Regions from separate parts of the Pseudomonas sp. NUPR-002 genome, predicted to be linked through region 2. Evidence: predicted binding sites of a transcription regulator. Region 2 holds the regulator's gene; the other holds the start of a gene.
The links. The regulator sigma-54, encoded in region 2, starts transcription at its own class of promoters, with help from an activator protein. The targets are predictions, from matches to a motif close to ANTGGCATNNANNTTGCTNT.
Positions count from the first base shown of each region.

Region 1 (11,202 bases), 3.1 Mb from region 2:
TCAAAGGTTCCAAGGCCAAGCTCGACGCTACCTACCACCTGGGTACCGTTGGCGACGCAGTGCGTCCTTACGTTTCCGCTGGTTTCGCTCACGAGAGCCTGGGCCAAGCGACCAACAACGGTCGTGACCACTCCACCTTCGCCAACCTGGGCGCTGGTGCCAAGTGGTACATCACTGACATGTTCTTCGCCCGTGCTGGCGTTGAAGCCATGTACAACATCGACAACGGCAACACCGAGTGGGGTCCGACCGTTGGTCTGGGTCTGAACTTCGGTGGTAGCGGTGGCAAAGTTGCTCCTGCTCCAGCTCCAGTTGCTGAAGTCTGCTCCGACAGCGACAACGACGGCGTTTGCGACAACGTCGACAAGTGCCCAGACACCCCAGCCAACGTTACCGTTGACGCTGACGGCTGCCCGGCTGTTGCCGAAGTCGTACGTGTTGAGCTGGACGTCAAGTTCGACTTCGACAAGTCGGTCGTCAAGCCAAACAGCTACGGCGACATCAAGAACCTGGCTGACTTCATGAAGCAGTACCCACAGACCACCACCACTGTTGAAGGTCACACTGACTCCGTCGGTCCTGACGCTTACAACCAGAAGCTGTCTGAGCGTCGTGCAAACGCCGTTAAGCAGGTTCTGACCAACCAGTACGGCGTAGAATCGAGCCGTGTTGAGTCGGTTGGCTACGGTGAAACCCGTCCGGTTGCTGACAACGCCACCGACGCTGGTCGCGCTGTTAACCGTCGCGTAGAAGCACAAGTAGAAGCTCAAGCCAAGTAATTGGTAAGCGCTCTACAGAAAAGCCCGGCTTAGGCCGGGCTTTTTTTTGCTTTATGGATTGGCTTTGGCTTTGAGGGCTGTGGGCTTATCCATTCGATGGGGTGGCTGGGCTGGCCCCTTTTGTCTTGGCAAAAGGAACCCTGCATCCGACCCTACCAGTGGGAGCGGGCTTGCCCCGCGAGGCGATGTGGCTGAAAGATCGCTATCGCGGGGCAAGCCCGCTCCTACCGGGAAAAGCCTGCAGCAGTGAGCTGAGTAAGTGCCTGCTCGGCAGCCACTTCACCGATCACCAGGATCGCCGGGCTGCGCAGCTCAAAGCGCGCGGCATCTTCACACAGGTGCAGTAGCGTGCTGCGCTGTTCGCGTTGCTGGGGCAGGGAGGCGTTCTCGATCATCGCCACTGGCGTGTCCGCCGCGAGGCCACCAGCAAGCAGACCCTGCTGGACTTCACCGAGTTTGCTGACGCCCATGTACACCACCAAGGTGGTCTTGCCCTGAGCCAGCGCCTGCCAGTTCAACGGGCTGTCATCCTGGGTGTGTGCGGTAACCAGGGTTACGCCGCGGCTAACTCCACGCAAGGTCAGGGAAATGCCGCATTGAGTGGCACCGGCCAGCCCTGCGGTAATGCCGTTGACCAGTTCGGTTTCAATGCCGTGAGCCTGCAGCCAGGCCGCCTCTTCACCGCCACGCCCGAAAATGCACGGGTCACCGCCTTTGAGTCGCGCCACGCAACGGCCCTGGCGGGCATAGCGCAGCATCAGGCGTTGGATGAAGGCCTGAGGTGTGGAGCGGCAGCCACCGCGTTTACCGACCGCTATGACCCGCGCCTGAGGGCAGTGGGCGAGTATTTGTGGGTTGACCAGATCATCGATCAGCACCACGTCGGCTTCGTGCAAAGCGCGGACGGCTTTGAGGGTCAACAGCTCCGGGTCGCCAGGACCAGCACCTATCAGCCAGACTTTTGCATTCATCGGGTTTTCCTCATCGGCAAAGGGCGCTGTCAGCCTTTTAGCAGGCAGATCAGCAGGATCAGGTTGAGTAACAGCGACATGAGCGCCAGGCCACGCCAGACCTTCAACGGTTCGCGCTCAAGTAGCGGGCGAGGGCGGACTGACAGGTGCTGGCGTTCGCCTTGTTCCAGCAGCAAAAGCCATTGTTCGGCGGTTTCAAAACGTTGTTGCGGGTCGGCAAGCAGTGCTTGCTCAAGGTTGTGTTCCAGCCATTCGGGCAGGTCGGGACGGTGCCGCGCTGCGCTGGCCGGTTGGCTGAAACGTGGGCGTTGAAACGCTTCGATCTCGCCGTAGGGGTAATGGCCGGTCAGCAGGTAGAACAGCGTGACGCCTACGCTGTACAGATCCTGTTGGGCGCTGGGCGGCTCGCCGTCGAAGGCTTCCGGGGCAATGAATGACGGAGTGCCCGGCAGTTCATGGGCGCGGTCTTCAGAGAGCCCGGGGCAGAAGGCTAAGCCAAAATCCAGCAGGCGCAGTTGGCCGTCATCACCCAGGTGCAGGTTCTCCGGCTTGATGTCGCGATGCAGGATGTTGCGCCGGTGCAGCAGGCCCACGGCCTGTAACAGCTGTTGGGCCAACGATTGCCACTGCGCCAGGGGGAGCGGGCCATTACGCTGGAACAACTGCGCCAATGTTTGTCCTGGGTATTCGCGCATCAGGTAGTACAGGTGCTGGCGTTGACTGGCTGGGTGTACTTCCGGGAAGTAGCGCCCGGCAACCCGGCGCAAGAACCATTCTTCGAGCAGCAGGCTTTGCACTGCGCCCGGTTCGTTCTCGCGTGGGGTGGGCAGGGTCTTCAACAGCCAGGCGATTTGCTGGTGGTCATGGACGCGGTAGAGCAGTGATTGCCGGCTTTGATTGAGCAGTTGCGCCACGCTCCAGCCGTCGATGGATTGGCCGTTGCGCAAGGTATCCGGCAGCGGCCATTGCTGCAACTGCGCCAGCGAGTCGCCGAGGTTGCTTTCGCCCAGGTGGTCGATGCGCACCAGCAGGGCGCTGGCGTTGTCCTGGCTGCCGCTGTGATGGGCGGAGCTGACCAGCGTCTGGGCTGCGTCCTGCAGGTCGATCTGTTCACGCAGCACCGCCCTGATTTGCGACTCGCTGAGGCTGGCCCAGACGCCATCGCTGAGCAGCACGAAACATTCTCCGGCGTGCAGGTCGCCTTCCAGATAGTCGACCTGCAGGTGCTGATCAAGGCCCAGGGCGCGTTTGAGCACATGCTGCATGCCCGGTTGGTCCCAGACATGATCTTCACTGATGCGCTGCAACTGGCCTGCACACCAGCGATAGATCCGGCAGTCGCCGACATGCGCGAGGGTGAAGCGCCGCCCGCGCAGCACCAGGGCACTGAGGGTGGTGAGCAGGGGTTGACCGCCGCCATTGGCGCGCAACCAGCGGTTCTGCGCCAGCAGCAGGCGGTCTAGGGCCTGGGCCACGCCCCAGGTCGGTGGCGTGGCGTAATAGTCCAAGGCCAGCGACTGCAGGCTGGCACGCGCTGCCAGGCCGCCGTCGGCGCATTGGCTGACGCCGTCGGCGAGGGCAAACAGATAGCCTTTGCTGGCGGCCAGCTCCGGGTTTGGCGTTACCAGGCGCAAGGCGTCCTGGTTCTCTTCCCGCGGCCCTGTGGCGCTGGCTTGGGCGAAGCTCAGTTGCAGGCTCATGGTGCGGCCTCAGACCCGTGCTGCGGTGACTGCAGCCGAGCCCCAGGTGGTGCGCCAGCGTTGTTTGACGCCAATCAGGCCGAACCAGGCCAGCACGCCCAGGCTTGCGAACAACCACAAGCCCAGTTGGTAGTCGCCGCTGTGCTGCTTGATGGCGCCCAGGCCTGCAGCAAGCAGGAAGCCGCCGATCCCGCCGGCCATGCCGATCAGGCCAGTCATGACCCCGATTTCCTGACGAAAGCGTTGCGGCACCAGCTGGAATACCGCGCCGTTACCCGCACCAAGACCGAGCATGGCGCTGACGAACAAGGCCAAGGCCGCGACCGAGCTGGGCAGGTTGAAGCCGACTGCGGCGATGCACAGCGCGGCGACGGTATACATTGCCAGCAGCGTGCGGATGCCCCCGAAGCGATCGGCCAGGGCGCCACCCAGTGGGCGCATCAGGCTGCCAGCGAATACGCAGGCGGCGGTGTAATAGCCTGCGGTGACCGGGCTCAGGCCGTACTGGTCATTGAAGTAGCCGGGCAGGGCGCTGGCCAGGCCGATGAAACCACCAAAGGTGACGCTGTAGAAAAACATGAACCACCAGCTGTCGCGATCTCCCAGGGCTTTGAGGTAGTCGGCCATGGCCTTGGGTTTTGGGCGTTGTGGCGCATTGCGTGCCAGCAGGGCGAACAGCACCAGGGTCAATACCAGTGGGATCACGGCAAAGCCGAACACGTTGTTCCAGCCAAAGCTGGCAGCCAGCACCGGTGCCAGGAGGGCAGCGAACACGGTGCCGGAGTTACCGGCGCCAGCGATACCCATGGCCTTGCCCTGGTGTTGCGCGGGGTACCACTGCGAAGCCAGTGGCAGAGACACGGCGAAGGAGGCACCGGCAACGCCGAGGAACACCCCGAGCAACAAGGCGTGCTCATAGCTGTGAATCCCCAGGTTCCAGGCGCAGAACAGGGCAATGATGACGATCACCTGGCCAATCAGGCCGGCGGTTTTCGGTGACAGGCGATCCACCAGAATGCCCATGCCAAAGCGCAGGATGGCACCGGCCAGAATCGGCGTGGCGACCATCAGGCCGCGTTGTTGGGTGGTCAGTTGCAGGTCGGTGGCAATCTGCACCGCCATGGGGCCGAGCAGGTACCAGACCATGAAGCTGAGGTCGAAATACAGAAAGGCGGCGAACAGCGTGGGGATATGCCCGGACTTCCAGAAACTCGTATTCATCGAACACCTCGTTAAGCGTTACACCCAAGGGGAAGAAACGAAAAAGACGTCGCCATCCGGCTCGCTGCTGCGAGGGGAGTGCGACGTCTTTGTCGTGTAAGGGGGCAACCGCCGTTGGCTACCTGTACTCAATGCTCAGCAAAACCCGGGCCAGAACGTCTGGGAGTCCACGGTGGGAGCGGGCTTGCCCCGCGATTGCGGTGTGCCTGAACGCTGGCTATCGCGGGGCAAGCCCGCTCCTACAGGCGTTAGCCGAGTAAATCGCTCATGGCGATGATCTGTTCGGCGACCTGGATCAGTTTCTGCTGTTTGCTCATGGCCTGGCGGCGCATCAAGGTGTAAGCCTGCTCTTCGTTGCAGTCTTTCATTTTCATCAGCAGGCCTTTGGCCAACTCGATGCGCTTGCGTTCGGCCAGTTGCTGGTCGCGTGCTTGCAGTTGGGCCTTGAGTGCCTGGTCGCTTTCAAAGCGCGCCATGGCCACGTCGAGTATCGGCTGCAGGCGCGCGGCATGGATGCCTTCCACGATGTAGGCGCTGACCCCGGCCTTGATCGCCTGGCGCATTACGCCTGGATCATGCTCGTCAGTGAACATGACAATCGGGCGCGGTTGGTCGCGGCTGACCAGGATCACTTGTTCCATGACATCCCGGCCCGGTGACTCGGTATCGATCAGCACTACGTCTGGGTGCACCAATTCGACGCGGGCTGGCAGGTCGATGGTCAGCCCTGACGCCTCGATCACTTCAAAGCCGGCTTCAACCAGTGCGGCCTTCAGGCGCCCGACTTTTTTCTCGGTGTCATCGATCAACAGGATTCGCAGCATCGGGGCGTCTCCTTATCAGCGACGGGCAAGGGCAGCGGGCGTTTCGGCCAGCGCATGCAGGGCGAAGCTGCGGGCGTAAGCGGCAGGGTCGCTACCGTCCCAGTAGCGGCCATCGATCAGTTGGCTACGGCGCATGTTTTGTTCTGTGCAGGGCACGCCAATGGCAGTGGCGGCGTCACGGTACAGGGCCAATTGTTGCACCTGGCTGGCCACGGCCAGGTAGTCAGGGTCTTCGCGCAACAGGCCCCAGCGGCGGAACTGGGTCATGAACCACATGCCGTCAGACAGGTAAGGCAGGTTGGCCCGGCCATGGTCGTGCAGGCGCAAGGCATGCGGGTCGTGCCAGTGATTGCCCAGACCGTCGTGGTAATGGCCGAGCAGGCGCGGTTCGATACTGTTCAGTGGGCTGTTCAGGTAGGCCTTGCCGCTGAGCAATTGCGCGGTGCTGCGGCGATTCTCCGGGCTCTGCTCAATGAACCGGCTGGCGGCGAGGATGGCCTTGATCAGCGCCCTGGCGGTGTTGGGGTACTGCTCGACAAAGCTGCGCGTGCAGGCAAGGACTTTTTCCGGGTGATCAGGCCAGATTGACTGGCTGGTGGCCAGGGTAAAACCTTGGCCCTGTTCGATCGCATCGGCTGACCAGGGCTCGCCAACGCAGAAACCGTCGATGCGCCCAGCCTGCAAATGGGTGAGCATTTGCGCGGGGGGCACAACCACGCTGTTGACGTCATGGAGCGGGTGGATGCCCTGGCTGGCGAGCCAGTAATACAGCCACATGGCATGTGTGCCGGTCGGAAAGGTTTGGGCGAAGGTGAGTTTTGTGCCGCTTTGGTGCACGAAACGCTCCAGCGCTTCAGGGCGGGTCACGCCTTTGCGCTGCAGGGCAGAGGACAGATTGATGCCTTGGGCGTTTTGGTTCAGGCCCATCAGCACGGACATATCCGTTGCGCCGGTACCACCAATCCCCAGGTGCACGGCGTAAACCAGGCCGTACAGGCAGTGGGCAGCATCCAGCTCGCCGCTGACCAGTTTGTCGCGCAGGCCGGCCCAGGAACTCTGGCGCTTGAGGTTCAGGCTCAGGCCGTAGGGCTGGGCGAAGCCCTGGGTCGCAGCGACGACCACGGAGGCGCAGTCGCTCAACGCCATGAAGCCGATGTTCAGGCTGTGCTTTTCCGGCGCATCGCTGCCGTTGACCCAGGCCAGTGGGGTGGTGGGGGTGTCGTTGTTCACAGTGTCGCGCCTGTGTCGGAGGGCGGGCCGGGTCGCGTGCGGAGCCGGTGTTACAGGTCAACAAAGCAACCCATATGCCAAGGCGGCGCTGTCCCCCGGACCGCGCCGTCTATATAATCGCCCCCTCACTCACGTCGAGCTAAGCCCGCCCATGTATACCCTGGCCCGCCAGCTGTTGTTCAAGCTCTCCCCGGAGACCTCCCACGACCTGTCCCTTGACCTGATCGGCGCCGGTGGCCGTCTGGGTTTGAACGGGCTGCTGACCAAGGCCCCGGCCTCGTTGCCGGTCACGGTAATGGGCCTGGAGTTCGCCAACCCGGTTGGCCTGGCGGCAGGCCTGGACAAAAATGGCGCGGCCATCGACGGTTTTGCCCAGTTGGGTTTCGGCTTTGTCGAAATCGGCACGGTCACCCCGCGCCCTCAGCCTGGCAACCCCAAGCCGCGCCTGTTCCGTCTGCCCGAGGCAGAGGCGATCATCAACCGCATGGGCTTCAACAACCTGGGTGTGGACAACCTGCTCAACCGGGTGCAGGCGGCCAAGTACCGTGGTGTGTTGGGCATCAATATCGGCAAGAACTTCGACACCCCGGTCGAGCGTGCAGTAGACGACTACTTGATCTGCCTGGACAAGGTCTATAACCAGGCCAGCTACATCACCGTCAACGTCAGCTCGCCCAATACCCCGGGCCTGCGCAGCCTGCAGTTCGGCGATTCGCTCAAGCAGTTGCTCGATGCCCTGGCTGAGCGCCGCGGGCAACTGGCTGGGCAATATGGCAAGCACGTGCCCCTGGCGATCAAGATTGCCCCCGACATGAGCGACGAAGAAACCGCTCTGGTAGCCGCGGCGCTGATCGAATCGGGCATGGATGCAGTCATTGCCACCAACACCACCCTCGGTCGCGAAGGGGTCGAAGGCTTGCCACATGGTGATGAAGCTGGTGGTTTGTCCGGTGCGCCGGTGCTGGAAAAGAGCACCCATATCGTCAAGGTGCTGTCGGCTGAGTTGGGTGGGAAACTGCCGATCATTGCCGCCGGTGGCATCACCGAGGGCAAGCATGCCGCTGAGAAGATCGCCGCTGGCGCCAGCCTGGTGCAGATCTACTCGGGCTTCATCTACAAGGGCCCGGCGCTGATCCGTGAGTCGGTAGATGCCATCGCTGCCATGGGGCGCTGAATCGCAGGGATAAAAAAGGGCCCCTTGAAGGGGCCCCTGGGCCTTAGCCCGCCGCCCGGATGGGGCGCGCATGGTGAATGAATTCAGATCCTCGTTCAGCCAACGGCGTGAAGTTCGTTGAGTCTGTGTATACCCGCAGTGCCGGTCATACCGTCCCAGTTGTCGCCACGTCCTTCGCGCCAGCCGTTAATCCAGGCTTGGCGTACCGACGGTAGAGTAAAAGGGCAAAGCTCGCGGGATTTGCCGGCAACCCCATAGTGGTAGCCTCGTGTAAATGCTTTTTCCAACGGATCACGCTTAAGTCTTCTCATAGGGTGTTGCCCTCACTTGTTGACTGTAATGTCCCGTCGGCCTCGTCTGAGGCCGGGCAGAATCGTTCTGCCGGTGTGCGCTCGCTGCCGGCGTGGCGAGCAGAAGTGTTGCCCCGTTGCGGTGACAACCTGAGATGAGTTCTAACCAATGCACGACACAGTGTGAATGATCGTTTTGTCATAAGGGCGTAACCTTTCCTAGGGTCAAAGGATAAGTAAATAAATGCTTCGGCCCAGGACGGGACGAAAAGCCCGCTATGATCAGGGTTTGATCGGCGTTGAAGTCACTTGGCCATTGCCTGGTGATAATTTGTAACAAGGCTGTCAATACGACGAAGGGTCATTTTTCACCCGGCTCGTCATGAAATTTTCATTCTGCCCGGTAATCAAAGACGTTTCTGCCCCTGGCAAAAGGTCTGGATGCCCGGGTGGCCCGGCACGCTTGCAGTGCCATTCGAGCGCTCGCTGGAACGGCGCTCGATTAAACACAGGAAGGCAATGCGCTTGCCCTCCACTTATTGCTCAAGGCACTGGATACCACATGTCGGACCGTTTCGAACTCTACCTAACCTGCCCCAAAGGCCTTGAAAGCCTGCTTGCCGAAGAGGCGCGTGGCCTTGGCCTTGAAGAGGTGCGTGAACACACCTCGGCCATCCGCGGCTCGGCCGACATGGAAACTGCCTACCGCTTGTGCCTATGGTCACGCCTGGGCAACCGTGTGTTGCTGGTGCTCAAGCGCTTCAACATGAAGAACGCCGACGACCTGTACGACGGCGTGCACGAGGTGGAGTGGCAAGACCATCTGGAAGCCAGTGGCTCGCTGGCTGTCGAATTCAGCGGCCACGGCTCCGGCATCGACAACACCCATTTCGGTGCCCTCAAGGTCAAGGATGCCATTGTCGACAAGCTGCGCACCCGTGAAGGCGAGCGCCCGTCGGTCGACAAGCTCAATCCGGATCTGCGCGTGCACCTGCGCCTGGATCGAGGCGAAGCCATCCTGTCGCTGGACCTCTCCGGGCACAGCTTGCACCAGCGCGGTTACCGCCTGCAGCAAGGCGCCGCGCCGCTCAAGGAAAACCTTGCCGCCGCCGTGCTGATTCGTGCGGGCTGGCCGCGTATTGCCGCTGAAGGCGGTGCGCTGGCTGACCCGATGTGCGGTGTGGGCACCTTTTTGGTGGAGGCAGCGATGATTGCTGCCGACATCGCCCCTAACCTCAAGCGTGAGCGCTGGGGCTTCAGTGCCTGGTTGGGCCATGTGCCGGCGCTGTGGCGCAAGCTGCACGATGAGGCCCAGGCGCGGGCGCAGGCGGGGCTTGCCCGGCCACCGTTGTGGATCCGTGGCTACGAGGCCGACCCACGGTTGATCCAGCCGGGTCGCAACAACGTCGAACGTGCCGGGCTCAGTGACTGGGTCAAGATCTATCAAGGGGAAGTGGGCAGTTTTGAGCCGCGTCCTGACCAGAACCAGAAAGGCCTGGTGATCTGCAACCCACCCTACGGCGAGCGCCTGGGTGATGAAGCCAGCCTGCTCTACCTCTACCAGAACCTCGGCGAGCGCTTGCGTCAATCGTGCCTGAACTGGGAGGCGGCGGTGTTTACCGGTGCTCCGGACCTGGGCAAACGCATGGGCATTCGCAGTCACAAGCAGTACGCGTTCTGGAACGGCGCGCTGCCGTGCAAGTTGTTGCTGATCAAAGTGCAGCCGGACCAGTTTGTCACTGGCGAACGCCGTCAGCCTGAGCGTGACGCCCAGGGCAATGACACCCCGCGCAGTGCTGCAGCAGTGGCCAGTGAACCGGCACGCTTGAGTGAAGGCGGGCAGATGTTCGCCAACCGTTTGCAAAAGAACCTCAAGCAGCTGGGCAAATGGGCCAAGCGCGAGCAGGTCAGCTGCTATCGCCTGTATGACGCCGATATGCCGGAGTACGCCCTGGCAATCGATCTGTATCAGGACTGGGTGCACGTGCAGGAATATGCCGCTCCGCGTTCAGTCGACCCGGAGAAGGCCCAGGCTCGCTTGTTCGATGCCTTGGCTGCAATTCCCCAGGCATTGGGTATCGACCAGAGCCGGGTGGTGGTCAAGCGCCGTGAACGCCAGAGCGGCACCCGTCAGTACGAACGCCAGAGCACTCAGGGGCAATTCCTCGAAGTCAGCGAGGGCGGTGTCAAACTGCTGGTCAACCTCACCGATTACCTGGACACCGGCTTGTTCCTCGACCACCGGCCGATGCGCATGCGCATCCAGCGTGAGGCGGCGGGCAAGCGTTTCCTCAACCTGTTCTGCTACACCGCAACGGCCTCTGTACACGCCGCCAAAGGCGGCGCGCGCAGCACCACCAGCGTTGACCTGTCGCGTACTTACCTGGATTGGGCACGACGCAACCTGTCGCTCAACGGCTTCTCCGACAAGAACCGCCTGGAGCAGGGTGATGTGATGGCCTGGCTGCAAGCCTGCCGTGACGAGTTTGACCTGATCTTTATCGACCCGCCGACCTTCTCCAACTCCAAGCGCATGGAAGGTGTTTTCGACGTTCAGCGTGACCACGTCGAATTGCTCGATCTGGCCATCGCGCGCTTGGCGCCGGGCGGCGTGCTGTATTTCTCCAACAACTTCCGCAAGTTCCAGCTCGACGAGCGTCTGGCCGAGCGGTACGCGGTAGAAGAAATCAGTGCCCAGACCCTGGACCCGGATTTTGCCCGTAACAGCAAGATTCACCGGGCGTGGCGCATTCAAGCACGTTAAGTGCGCGCTTGTGCTGGGTTGCAGATTGCTTGATTAGTGGCGAATAGCTATAACTGAGGGAGGTTTTGGCAAACGCACAATGCTGGCGTTATGAGTGCAATCAACTATGTCGATGCATGGCGTTCGTCCAAAAATGCTCGGCTTTCTCAGCGAAGAAGTGTCCGCCTGGCTGGTTGCCCTTGTGGCATTGGCCGTCGGCGGACTGTTGACCGCGTTTCTGGCGTTGGCAACCTACGAGTTGTACCGACA
Region 1 covers NZ_CM150476.1:1,917,768-1,928,969, forward strand. Annotated here, with positions in the region: gene ACVWSC_RS08925 (OmpA family protein) at 1-779, shown strand, start outside; gene cobA (uroporphyrinogen-III C-methyltransferase) at 1,004-1,750, opposite strand; gene ACVWSC_RS08935 (bifunctional protein-serine/threonine kinase/phosphatase) at 1,780-3,450, opposite strand; gene ACVWSC_RS08940 (nitrate/nitrite transporter) at 3,460-4,671, opposite strand; gene ACVWSC_RS08945 (ANTAR domain-containing response regulator) at 4,920-5,495, opposite strand; gene ACVWSC_RS08950 (CmpA/NrtA family ABC transporter substrate-binding protein) at 5,511-6,725, opposite strand; gene ACVWSC_RS08955 (quinone-dependent dihydroorotate dehydrogenase) at 6,877-7,899, shown strand; gene rmf (ribosome modulation factor) at 7,995-8,210, opposite strand; gene rlmKL (bifunctional 23S rRNA (guanine(2069)-N(7))-methyltransferase RlmK/23S rRNA (guanine(2445)-N(2))-methyltransferase RlmL) at 8,752-10,953, shown strand; gene ACVWSC_RS08970 (sensor domain-containing diguanylate cyclase) at 11,060-11,202, shown strand, end outside.
Region 1: the regulator sigma-54 is predicted to act here: its motif matches at 6,788-6,807, upstream of ACVWSC_RS08950 (CmpA/NrtA family ABC transporter substrate-binding protein).

Region 2 (11,202 bases):
TATTTAAGTGGATCGACACCGATCATTTCCAGGCTGGACAACTGCTCGGTGGACTTCATGTTGCCGATCTCGGCGGTCAATGCCGAACCGGCACGCCCGGCGAACAACAAGGCGGTAACCACCGGCCCCAGCTCACGCAGCAAGGTCAGCGCAACCATCTGCCCGACGGCCTGTTCCGAGCCGTACTTGGTCAGGATGCTGAACCCTTGCAGGGCCAGCACCATACCGATGAACACCCCGGAAACGACGATGATCGCCAGCGACAACACACCGACGGAGTACAGCTGCTTGACCAGCAATTGAAAGCCGCCACCGGTCCCGCTGCGCCCGACCAGCGAGTGCAACAGGAACAGGAACGAACGGCCGAGCACGGCCAGCACGTCAATGGCCGAGCGGCCGAAGCGACGAATGCGTTCGAGTAAGGATTTTCTGCGCATCAACGCTTCCCCAGAAGATCGGCGCGGTAATCCGGCGCAGGAAAGTGAAAGGGCACCGGGCCATCCGGGTCGCCTTTCATGAATTGGCGAATGCGCGGGTTATCGGAGCCCATCAACTCGTCCGGCGTGCCCTGCCCCAGCACCTGACCATCGCCGACCACATAAATGTAGTCAGCAATACTGGCGGTCTCGGCCAGGTCGTGAGACACCACGATGCTGGTAATGCCCAAGGCATCGTTGAGCAGGCGGATCAGGCGCACCAACACGCCCATGGCGATCGGGTCCTGGCCAACGAAGGGCTCGTCGTACATGAGGATCTGTGGGTCCAGGGCAATGGCCCGGGCCAGCGCTACGCGGCGCTTCATGCCACCGGACAATTCGTCTGGCATCAGCTCGATGGCACCGCGCAAGCCCACGGCCTGCAGCTTCATCAAGACGATGTCACGGATCATTTCATCGGACAGCTGGGTATGCACCCGCAGCGGGAACGCGACGTTCTCGAACACATCCAGGTCGGTGAACAGCGCACCGCTCTGGAACAGCACGCCCATCTGCTTGCGTGCATCGAACAGGTCGCTGCGCGACAGCGCAGGCAGATTTTGCCCGGCCACCCAGACTTCACCGCTGGACGGGCGCAACTGTGCGCCCATCAGACGCAACAGTGTGGTCTTGCCGCACCCGGAAGGTCCCATGATGCCGGTGACCTTGCCGCGGGGAATGCGAATATCGACATTATTGAAGATACTGCGCGAACCGCGCTTGAAGGTCACACCCTTCAGCTCGACCGCGTAGGCGTTATCAACGCTCATCTAGACTCCTTGCAATGCAGCCTTCTCACTCAGACGCGCGCCCCCTTCATGGAGACACGCACGCCCTGAGCGGGCCGAACAGGCGGCGAACTATACCATCGCTGATAGCAGCGCCCCAAGGCCAGCGCAGTGCTTGTTCAGGCTGGGTTAAGGTTGCTCGGCGACTGTATGACAATCACAAGGTGAGGGATTTGCGCATTACCGCTATAATCGCCGCCTTTTCATCAGGCAATCCGATTTTCGACATGAGCCAATCCAGCGACCTGATCCAATCCGCGCAGCGCACCATTCGTTTCGAACTTGAAGCGGTTGAGGGCTTGCTTGCCCACATCGACGCCGATTTCGTCAAGGCGTGCGAGCTGATCCTGGCCAGTAAAGGCCGGGTCGTGGTGGTCGGCATGGGCAAGTCCGGGCATATCGGCAACAAGATCGCCGCGACGCTGGCCAGCACCGGTACACCGGCCTTCTTCGTTCACCCGGCCGAAGCCAGCCATGGCGACATGGGCATGATCACCCGCGACGACGTCATTCTTGCCCTGTCCAACTCCGGGTCGACCAACGAGATCGTTACCCTGCTGCCGCTGATCAAACGCCTCGGCATCCAGCTGATCAGCCTGACCGGCAACCCTGACTCGCCGCTGGCCAAAGCCGCCGAGGTCAACCTTGATGCGCGCGTCGCCCAGGAAGCCTGCCCATTGAATCTGGCACCGACCTCCTCGACCACTGCTGCGCTGGTACTGGGCGACGCCCTGGCGATTGCCCTGCTCGAAGCACGCGGCTTCACCGCTGAAGACTTCGCCTTCTCGCACCCGGGCGGCGCCTTGGGCCGCCGCCTGCTGCTGAAGGTCGAGAACGTCATGCACGCTGGCGATGAACTGCCTCAGGTGCAACGCGGCACCCTGCTCAAAGACGCACTACTTGAAATGTCCCGCAAAGGTTTGGGCATGACGGTTGTGGTCGAAGCCGACGGACGGCTGGCCGGGATCTTCACTGACGGCGACTTGCGCCGCAGCCTGGACCGCAATATCGACGTGCACAGCACCCTGATCGAAGCGGTCATGACCGTGCATGGCAAAACCGCCCGCGCCGAAATGCTTGCCGCCGAAGCCCTGAAAATCATGGAAGACCACAAGATCAGCGCACTGGTGGTCATCGACAAGGACGAGCGCCCGGTTGGCGCCCTGAACATGCACGACCTGTTGCGTGCGGGAGTGATGTAAATGAGCCACGACCTGCTCCAGCGCGGCAAGGCCATCAAACTGGCTGTGTTCGACGTGGATGGCGTACTGACTGATGGCCGCCTGTACTTCCTCGAAGACGGCAGCGAATTCAAGACCTTCAACACCCTCGACGGCCAGGGCATCAAGATGCTCATGGCCTCGGGCGTAACCACGGCAATCATCAGTGGGCGCAAGACCCCGGTGGTCGAGCGCCGCGCCAAGAACCTCGGCATCCCCCACCTGTATCAGGGCCGTGAAGATAAATTGGTGGTATTGGACGAGCTTCTCGGCCAACTCAACCTAAGCTATGAACAGGTTGCCTATCTGGGCGACGACCTGCCAGACCTGCCGGTGATCCGCCGCGTTGGCCTGGGCATGGCCGTGGCCAACGCTGCAGCCTTTGTCCGCGAGCACGCCCACGGGATCACCCAGGCCCGTGGCGGTGAAGGCGCCGCCCGCGAATTCTGCGAGTTGATCCTGCAAGCCCAGGGCAATCTCGACGCGGCCAACGCCAATTACCTGTAGAGCGACACATGTTCAGTAAAAAAATCCGCACCATTGCGCTGTTCAGTGTGATTACCGCCTTGCTGGTGGCAGTCGGCTACTGGAACATCGGCCCTGAAAGCTTTCTCGACAAGCCGGTAGCCCGTGTCGACGAAAAGGCCATCGACTATTACGCCACCAACGCCCACAGCGTGCAGTTTTTGCCTGACGGCAAAATGCAGTACGAAATGACCGCCGACAAAGTGGAGCATTTGATGGTCAGCGAGGTCACCCTGCTGACCAAGCCCGACCTGCAAATGTACCGTGGCACCACCTACCCTTGGCATGTGCAAAGCGAGAAAGGTGAGGTCAACCCTGACGGCTCAGAAGTGGAACTGATCGATTCTGTGCGGGTTGCCCGCACCGACGAAAAAAACCGCACCATGATCATTACCACCAGCCGGATGACGGTGTTCCCGCAGAAGCAATATGCGCAAACCGAGCAAGCCGTTAGAATCGACGGCGCCGACGGCGTAACTACGGGCAACGGAATGAAAGCGTATTTGAAAGACGGCAGGATGGACCTGCTGTCCAACGTAAGAGGACAGTATGAGGCTCGTTAAAACCCTCCCCTTTTTGCTCAGCCTGAGCGCAGCACTGGGAAGCGCGAGCGCCTGGGCCCTGCCGAACGACCGCGACCAGCCTATCCGCATTCAGGCTGACAACGCGCACCTGGATGACAAGAAAGGGGTTGCCACCTACACCGGCGACGTCATCATCACCCAGGGTTCGATGATGATCAAAGGCAACACCGTAACCATCACTCGCGCCGAATCCGGCGACATCGACGTGGTGACCTCGGTGGGCAACCTGGCCTACTTCGAGCAGCAACAGAGCGCTGCCAAGCCAGACAAGATGCAAGGCTATGCCGTTACCATCCAGTACCAGGCGCAAAAAGACCTGGTGGTGCTGACCGACCGCGCCAAAGTGGTCAATGAAGGCAATACCACCGAAGGCGAGAAGATCGTCTACAACACCAAGTCCCAGGTAGCGACTGCCGGTCGTGGCGGTAACGTCACCACCCCACGTCAGCGTATCGACATGGTGATCCAGCCGAAGAAGAAGGCCGAGTAAATGGCGACCCTCAAAGCCCAGCACCTGGCCAAGAGCTACAAGAGCCGACAAGTGGTCCGCGATGTCAGCATGTCGATCGACAGCGGCCAGATCGTCGGCCTGCTCGGCCCTAACGGCGCCGGCAAAACCACCTGCTTCTACATGATCGTCGGCCTGGTTCAGGCCGATCAGGGCCGCGTCCTGATCGACGACCTGGATGTCAGCCACCAGCCCATGCACGGCCGCGCCCGTGCTGGCATCGGCTACCTGCCTCAGGAAGCGTCGATCTTTCGCAAGCTGTCGGTTGCCGACAACATCATGGCGATCCTCGAAACCCGCAAAGATCTCGATACCGCCGGGCGTCGCAAGGAGCTGGAAAGCCTGCTGCAGGAATTCCACATCAGCCACATTCGCGACAACCTCGGCATGAGCCTTTCCGGCGGCGAACGTCGCCGCGTGGAGATCGCCCGCGCCCTGGCCACTGCGCCGAAGTTCATCCTGCTCGACGAACCCTTTGCCGGTGTCGACCCGATTTCGGTTGGCGACATCAAGCAGATCATCCACCACCTCAAGGCCAAGGGCATCGGTGTACTGATCACCGACCACAACGTCCGCGAGACGCTGGATATCTGCGAAACCGCTTACATCGTCAACGATGGTCAGCTGATTGCCGAAGGCGATGCAGAAACCATCCTGGCCAACGACCTGGTCAAAGAGGTGTATCTGGGCCACGAGTTCCGCTTGTAAGTTCGAAGCGACACAGCGCTTGCCTTGGGTGGCTGGCCCGGTGAAAACCGGCTTAATTGTTACAGCACCCTAGGCAAACGCTCCAATTTCAGGCATATAACTTGCTTAAAATTGGCGCTTCGGTGCCCTAGTAGTGGATGGCGCATGTGCGCCGGCGACAAAGGTGTTAAGCCCCTGCCATGAAACCATCGCTCGTCCTAAGAATGGGCCAGCAACTGACGATGACCCCGCAGTTGCAACAGGCCATCCGCTTACTCCAGCTGTCTACCCTGGACCTCCAGCAGGAAATCCAGGAAGCGCTGGAATCCAACCCGATGCTCGAACGTCAGGAAGACGGCGACGACTTCGACAACAGCGACCCGATGGCCGACAACGCCGAGAACAAGCCTGTTGCCGAAGTTCAGGACACCAGCTTCCAGGAAACCACGCAAACCGTGGACAACCTGGAAGACGGCGAATGGAGCGAGCGCATTCCCAACGAGCTACCGGTCGACACCGCCTGGGAAGATATCTACCAGACCAGCGCCAGCAGCCTGCCCAGCAACGACGATGACGAGTGGGACTTCACCACCCGTACTTCGGCGGGCGAGAGTCTGCAAAGCCACCTGCTCTGGCAGTTGAACCTGGCGCCGATGTCCGACACTGACCGGCTGATTGCCGTCACCCTGATCGACTGCATCAACAACCAGGGCTACCTCGACGAAACCCTCGAGGAAATCTGCGAGTCGTTCGACCCCGAACTGGATATCGAGCTCGATGAAGTTGAAGCGGTGTTGCACCGCATTCAGCAATTCGAGCCTGCCGGCGTCGCCGCCCGCAACCTCAGCGAATGCCTGCTGCTGCAACTGCGCCAACTGCCCGCCAGCACCCCGTGGATGGCCGAGGCACAGCGCCTGGTACGTGACTACATCGACTTGCTCGGCAGCCGCGACTACAGCCAGCTGATGCGCCGCATGAAGCTCAAGGAAGACGAGCTGCGCCAGGTCATCGAACTGGTTCAGAGCCTCAACCCACGCCCCGGCTCGCAGATCGAATCCAGTGAAGCTGAGTACGTGGTGCCCGATGTCATCGTGCGCAAAGACAGCGAGCGCTGGGTGGTCGAGCTCAACCAGGAAGCCGTGCCACGCTTGCGGGTCAACCCGCAGTACGCCGGCTTCGTCCGCCGCGCCGACACCAGCGCCGACAACACCTTCATGCGCAACCAGTTGCAGGAAGCCCGCTGGTTCATCAAGAGCCTGCAAAGCCGCAACGAAACCCTGATGAAGGTCGCCACCCAGATCGTCGAGCACCAACGCGGGTTCCTCGACCATGGCGACGAAGCCATGAAGCCGCTGGTGCTGCACGACATCGCTGAAGCGGTGGGCATGCACGAGTCGACCATTTCCCGGGTCACCACCCAGAAATACATGCATACCCCGCGCGGAATTTACGAGCTGAAGTACTTTTTCTCCAGCCACGTGAGCACCTCCGAAGGCGGTGAATGCTCGTCTACAGCGATCCGCGCGATCATCAAAAAACTGGTTGCTGCGGAAAATCAGAAAAAGCCATTGAGTGACAGCAAGATCGCTGGTTTACTGGAGGCACAAGGTATCCAGGTAGCCCGTCGCACCGTCGCCAAGTACCGCGAGTCCCTCGGCATCGCACCGTCGAGTGAACGCAAGCGACTGATGTAGCCCCTGAGATAACCACCGCAGTTCAGTGGCAGGCGCAACACCTGCCTCTTATGCACGGGCAACAAAGGAGAAGCTGTATGCAAGTCAATATCAGTGGACAGCATGTAGAAGTCACCCAACCGCTGCGCGAGTACGTCGAACAGAAACTGAAGCGGCTGGAAGGACACTTTGACAAGATCACCAACGTAACGGTGATCATGAAGGTCGAGAAACTGCAGCAGAAAATTGAAGCGACGCTGTTTATTCCCGGCGGCGAAGTGGTTGCAAATGCCGAACACTCAGACATGTATGCAGCGATCGACGCCTTGACCGACAAGCTCGACCGCCAACTGAAAAAACACAAGGAAAAACAGCAAAGCCTGCTGCAAGGTGCAGCGGCCCGCTGATCCCCCTCATCCATGATCCGACTTGAAACCATCCTGACCCCCGGCCGTTCCCTGGTGAACGTGCCGGGTGGCAGTAAAAAGCGCGTACTCCAGGAAATCGCCACGCTGATCAACCGGGAAGCCCCGGACCTGGAGATGCAAGACGTTTTTGAAAGCCTGGTTGCCCGGGAGAAACTCGGGTCGACTGGTTTTGGTAATGGCATTGCCATTCCACATTGCCGCCTCAAAGGCTGCTCATCCCCCATCAGCGCCCTGATGCACCTGGATGCACCGATCGACTTCGACGCCATCGATGGCGCCCCGGTCGATTTGCTGTTTGTCCTGCTGGTTCCAGAAGCGGCCACCGATGCGCACCTTGAGCTTTTGCGCCAAATTGCCAGCATGCTTGACCAAAAGGTCGTGCGTGACCGGCTGCGTGCCGCCGATAGCAGTGAAGCCCTGTACCAGGTTGTACTGGACGCACAAAACGGGCTTTAAACTATGCGCCTAATTATCGTCAGTGGCCGATCCGGCTCCGGCAAGAGCACCGCCCTCGCAGTTCTGGAGGACAACGGTTACTACTGCATCGATAACTTGCCGGCAGGGCTGCTTCCGCAATTGGCGGAAAATGCCCTGATCAACACCGAGCTGATGCAGCCCAAAGTGGCGGTATCGATCGATGCCCGCAACCTGCCCAGCCACCTGACACGCTTCCCCGAGCTGCTTGAAGATGCACGCAGTCGGCATATCCAGTGCGATGTACTGTACCTGGACGCCGATGAAGACACCCTGCTCAAGCGTTTTTCCGAAACCCGCAGACGTCACCCACTGACCAACGCCAATCGCTCGCTGGCCGAAGCGATCCGGGTCGAGAGTGACTTGTTGGGGCCGATTGCCGACCTTGCCGACCTGAAAATCGACACCACCAACCTGAACCTGTATCAGTTGCGTGACTCGATCAAACTGCGTCTGCTGAACCAGCCGGAGCCCGGTACTGCGTTTCTGGTCGAGTCGTTCGGCTTCAAGCGCGGCATGCCGGTCGATGCCGACCTGGTGTTCGATGTGCGCTGCCTGCCCAACCCGTATTGGAAACCGGAGCTGCGTGAGCATTCCGGCCTGGAGCAGCCAGTGATCGAGTACCTGGCCGCCCAGCCCGATGTCGAGGAAATGTTCCAGGACATCTCCAGTTACCTGCTCAAGTGGTTGCCGCGCTTCGCCGCCAGTAACCGCGCGTATGTCACCATTGCCATTGGCTGTACCGGTGGTCACCACCGTTCGGTGTACCTCACCGAGCGCCTGGGCCAGTTGCTGCAGCAATCTCTGAAGAACGTCCAGGTTCGCCACCGCGACCTCTAGCCCACAGGACCACCGCCGCGATGCCCGCTCGTGAAATCACCATCATCAACAAGCTGGGGCTGCACGCCCGGGCTGCGGCAAAGTTTGTCGGCGTGGCCGGACGCTTCCCCTGTGCAGTGCGTATCGGTCGTGCGCCAGAAAAAATGATCGACGGCAAGAGCATCATGGCGGTGATGATGCTCGCCGCCGGTAAAGGCACCCAGGTGCACCTGCACACTGAGGGTGAAGAAGAAGACGCAGCACTCGATGCGCTGGTCGAACTGATCAACAACTACTTTGACGAGGGCGAGTAACCGCCCTCGCTTCGCCTCACGCCATCGCCGTATCCATCACCATCATCAAACAGAAGCCAATGCACAGCCCCAGGCTCGCCAGGCGATGATGGCCATTGCTGCGTGATTCAGGAATGATTTCCTGAGTCACCACCAGCAACATCGCGCCCGCCGCACAGGCTAGCCCTAACGGCAGCAACAACTCGGCCACCGTCACCAGCCAGGCGCAGATCACTGCCGCCAACGGCTCGACCAACCCGGACGCCGCACCAATGGCAAACGCCTTGAAGCGCGCCATCCCGGCCCCAGCCAGCACCAGCGCAATGACCAGGCCTTCGGGTACATCCTGCAAGGCGATGCCCATCGCCAGGCTATCGGCATCCGGCATGCCACCGCCCGCCGACACGCCAATGGCCATGCCTTCGGGAATGTTGTGGGCAATGATGGCGATCACGAACACCCAGATCCGTGCAGCGATCACCGGCTGCTGCGTACTGCCCACCAAGGCCTCAGGTGAGGCGCCGGATACTTTTAGATCGACCAGGTAAAGGCAGAAGGCGCCAAGCAGCAGACCGAAACTGATCAGTCCCCCAGCGCCCCATTTCCCCAGGCCAATTGCGGCGGCAGCATCCAGCCCCGGAATGATCAGGGAAAATGCAGTGGCCGCCAGCATTACCCCGGCACCAAAACCTAGCAAGGTATCGGCCAAGGCTACCGGCATGCTCCGGATCACCAGCACCGGCACCGCGCCCAATGCCGTTCCCAGCGCGCACAAGGCACCGCCTTCAAGCGCACGCATCATCCGCGGCTCAAGGTCTAGCCAGGCAAACCCTTTTGCCACCAGCAAGGCACAGCCGACCAGTAGCAACAAGGTCCCCAGCGCCAGGCGAAACAGGCGCACACTACCAATGGACATCACATCCGAGCGCATACCGGTTCGACTCACACGAGGGCGGCGGTGTAGCGACGCTCTACTTCGGACCAGTCGATCACGTTGTAGAAGGCGCTGATGTATTCAGGACGGCGGTTCTGGTACAGCAGGTAGTAAGCGTGTTCCCACACGTCCAGCCCCAGAATCGGCGTGTTGCCGTTCATCAACGGGCTGTCCTGGTTGCCACTGCTTTCCACCACCAGTTTCTTCTCCGGGGTAACGCTGAGCCAGGCCCAGCCGCTGCCGAAGCGGGTGAGTGCAGCCTTGGTAAACGCCTCCTTGAAGGCATCGAAGCCACCCAATTGCTCATCAATCGCCTTGGCGACCGAGCCTTGGGGCTCACCACCGCCCTGAGGCGACATGACCGTCCAGAACAGCGAATGGTTGGCATGGCCGCCACCCTGGTTGATCACTGCGGCCTGCAGGTTCTGCGGCAGTTGTTTGACTGCGGCCACCAGTTGCTCGACCGGCCATTTTTCCCATTCGGTGCCCTCAAGCGCTGCATTGAGGTTATTGATGTAGGTCTGGTGGTGCTTGCTGTGGTGAATCTGCATGGTCTGGGTGTCGATGTGCGGTTCCAGCGCATTGTAGGCGTAAGGCAATGCAGGCAAGGTATGAGGCATTATCAGTGGATTCCGTAATGATGAGCTGAAGACCCTGCGCGTTCCTGACCGGCGATAACCACCGGCTGAGGGCCATGGCGATGGAGCAGGCGCTCAGTACGCGGGTACTGGCCGTACTCACTGATGAAATTCAGTAATTCGGTGTAGGTCTTGCTGCTGTGGCGCAGCGCCGCTTCGCGCAGCGCTGGCGCCAGCCGAGGGTCCTGCATGGCTTGCAACAACCGCTGGTGGATGGCGCAGAGGTACTCTGCGCTCTCCTGCGGCTGGTTCAAACGCAAGTGCAGGTCGGCCAGGTTGTGATGTGCAATCACACACACCGCCACCGCTTCGTCGGCGTCATGCCAGCGCTCGAACAACACCTGGGCCAAGGCCAGGGCCTGGAGATACAACTCGCGGGCATCGACCAGTTCGCCTTGATCGAACAGGCGATTGGCAATTTCGGTGGTGCGTTTCCAGTGCTGCATGACAAACCTCCAGTGCGGTATCAGATACCGCCAGCCGTGAGCTTTTCCGGGTCGAGCAGCACTTCCAGCTGGCTGCGTGGCAGATCGGTGTGCTCCAGGGCCACCTCAATGATCGGACGCCCCTGCTTGTAGGCGGTCTTGGCGATCTCCGCAGCTTTCTGGTAGCCGATGATCGGGTTCAGGGCGGTGACCAGGATCGGGTTACGCGCCAAGGCTTCTTTCAGCTTGGGCTCGTTGACCTTGAAGCTGGCAATCGCTTTGTCGGCGAGCAGGCGGCTGACATTGGCCATCAACTCGATGCTGCTGAGCAGGTTCTGGGCAATGATCGGTAGCATCACATTGAGCTCGAAGTTGCCCGACTGCCCGGCCACGGCGATGGTGGCGTCGTTGCCGATAACCTGAGCGGCGACCATGGCGGTGGCTTCCGGAATCACCGGGTTGACCTTGCCAGGCATGATCGACGAACCGGGCTGCAAGCCTTCCAATTCAATCTCTCCCAGGCCTGCCAGCGGTCCGGAGTTCATCCAGCGCAGGTCGTTGGCGATCTTCATCAGCGCTACCGCCGTGGTTTTCAGCTGACCCGACAGGGCAACCGCAGTGTCCTGCGAGCCGATCAGGGCGAACAGGTTCTGCCCCGGGGTGAACGGCACCTTGGTCAGCGCAGAGAGCTGCTGGCTGAATCGTCCGGCAAACTCAGGATGAGCGTTGA
Region 2 covers NZ_CM150476.1:5,105,149-5,116,350, forward strand. Annotated here, with positions in the region: gene mlaE (lipid asymmetry maintenance ABC transporter permease subunit MlaE) at 1-437, opposite strand, end outside; gene ACVWSC_RS23450 (ATP-binding cassette domain-containing protein) at 437-1,246, opposite strand; gene ACVWSC_RS23455 (KpsF/GutQ family sugar-phosphate isomerase) at 1,492-2,466, shown strand; gene ACVWSC_RS23460 (KdsC family phosphatase) at 2,467-2,991, shown strand; gene lptC (LPS export ABC transporter periplasmic protein LptC) at 3,000-3,572, shown strand; gene lptA (lipopolysaccharide transport periplasmic protein LptA) at 3,559-4,083, shown strand; gene lptB (LPS export ABC transporter ATP-binding protein) at 4,084-4,809, shown strand; gene ACVWSC_RS23480 (RNA polymerase factor sigma-54) at 4,989-6,482, shown strand; gene hpf (ribosome hibernation-promoting factor, HPF/YfiA family) at 6,560-6,868, shown strand; gene ptsN (PTS IIA-like nitrogen regulatory protein PtsN) at 6,881-7,345, shown strand; gene rapZ (RNase adapter RapZ) at 7,349-8,203, shown strand; gene ACVWSC_RS23500 (HPr family phosphocarrier protein) at 8,224-8,496, shown strand; gene ACVWSC_RS23505 (ZIP family metal transporter) at 8,513-9,406, opposite strand; gene ACVWSC_RS23510 (superoxide dismutase) at 9,418-10,029, opposite strand; gene ACVWSC_RS23515 (hypothetical protein) at 10,032-10,493, opposite strand; gene fumC (class II fumarate hydratase FumC) at 10,514-11,202, opposite strand, start outside.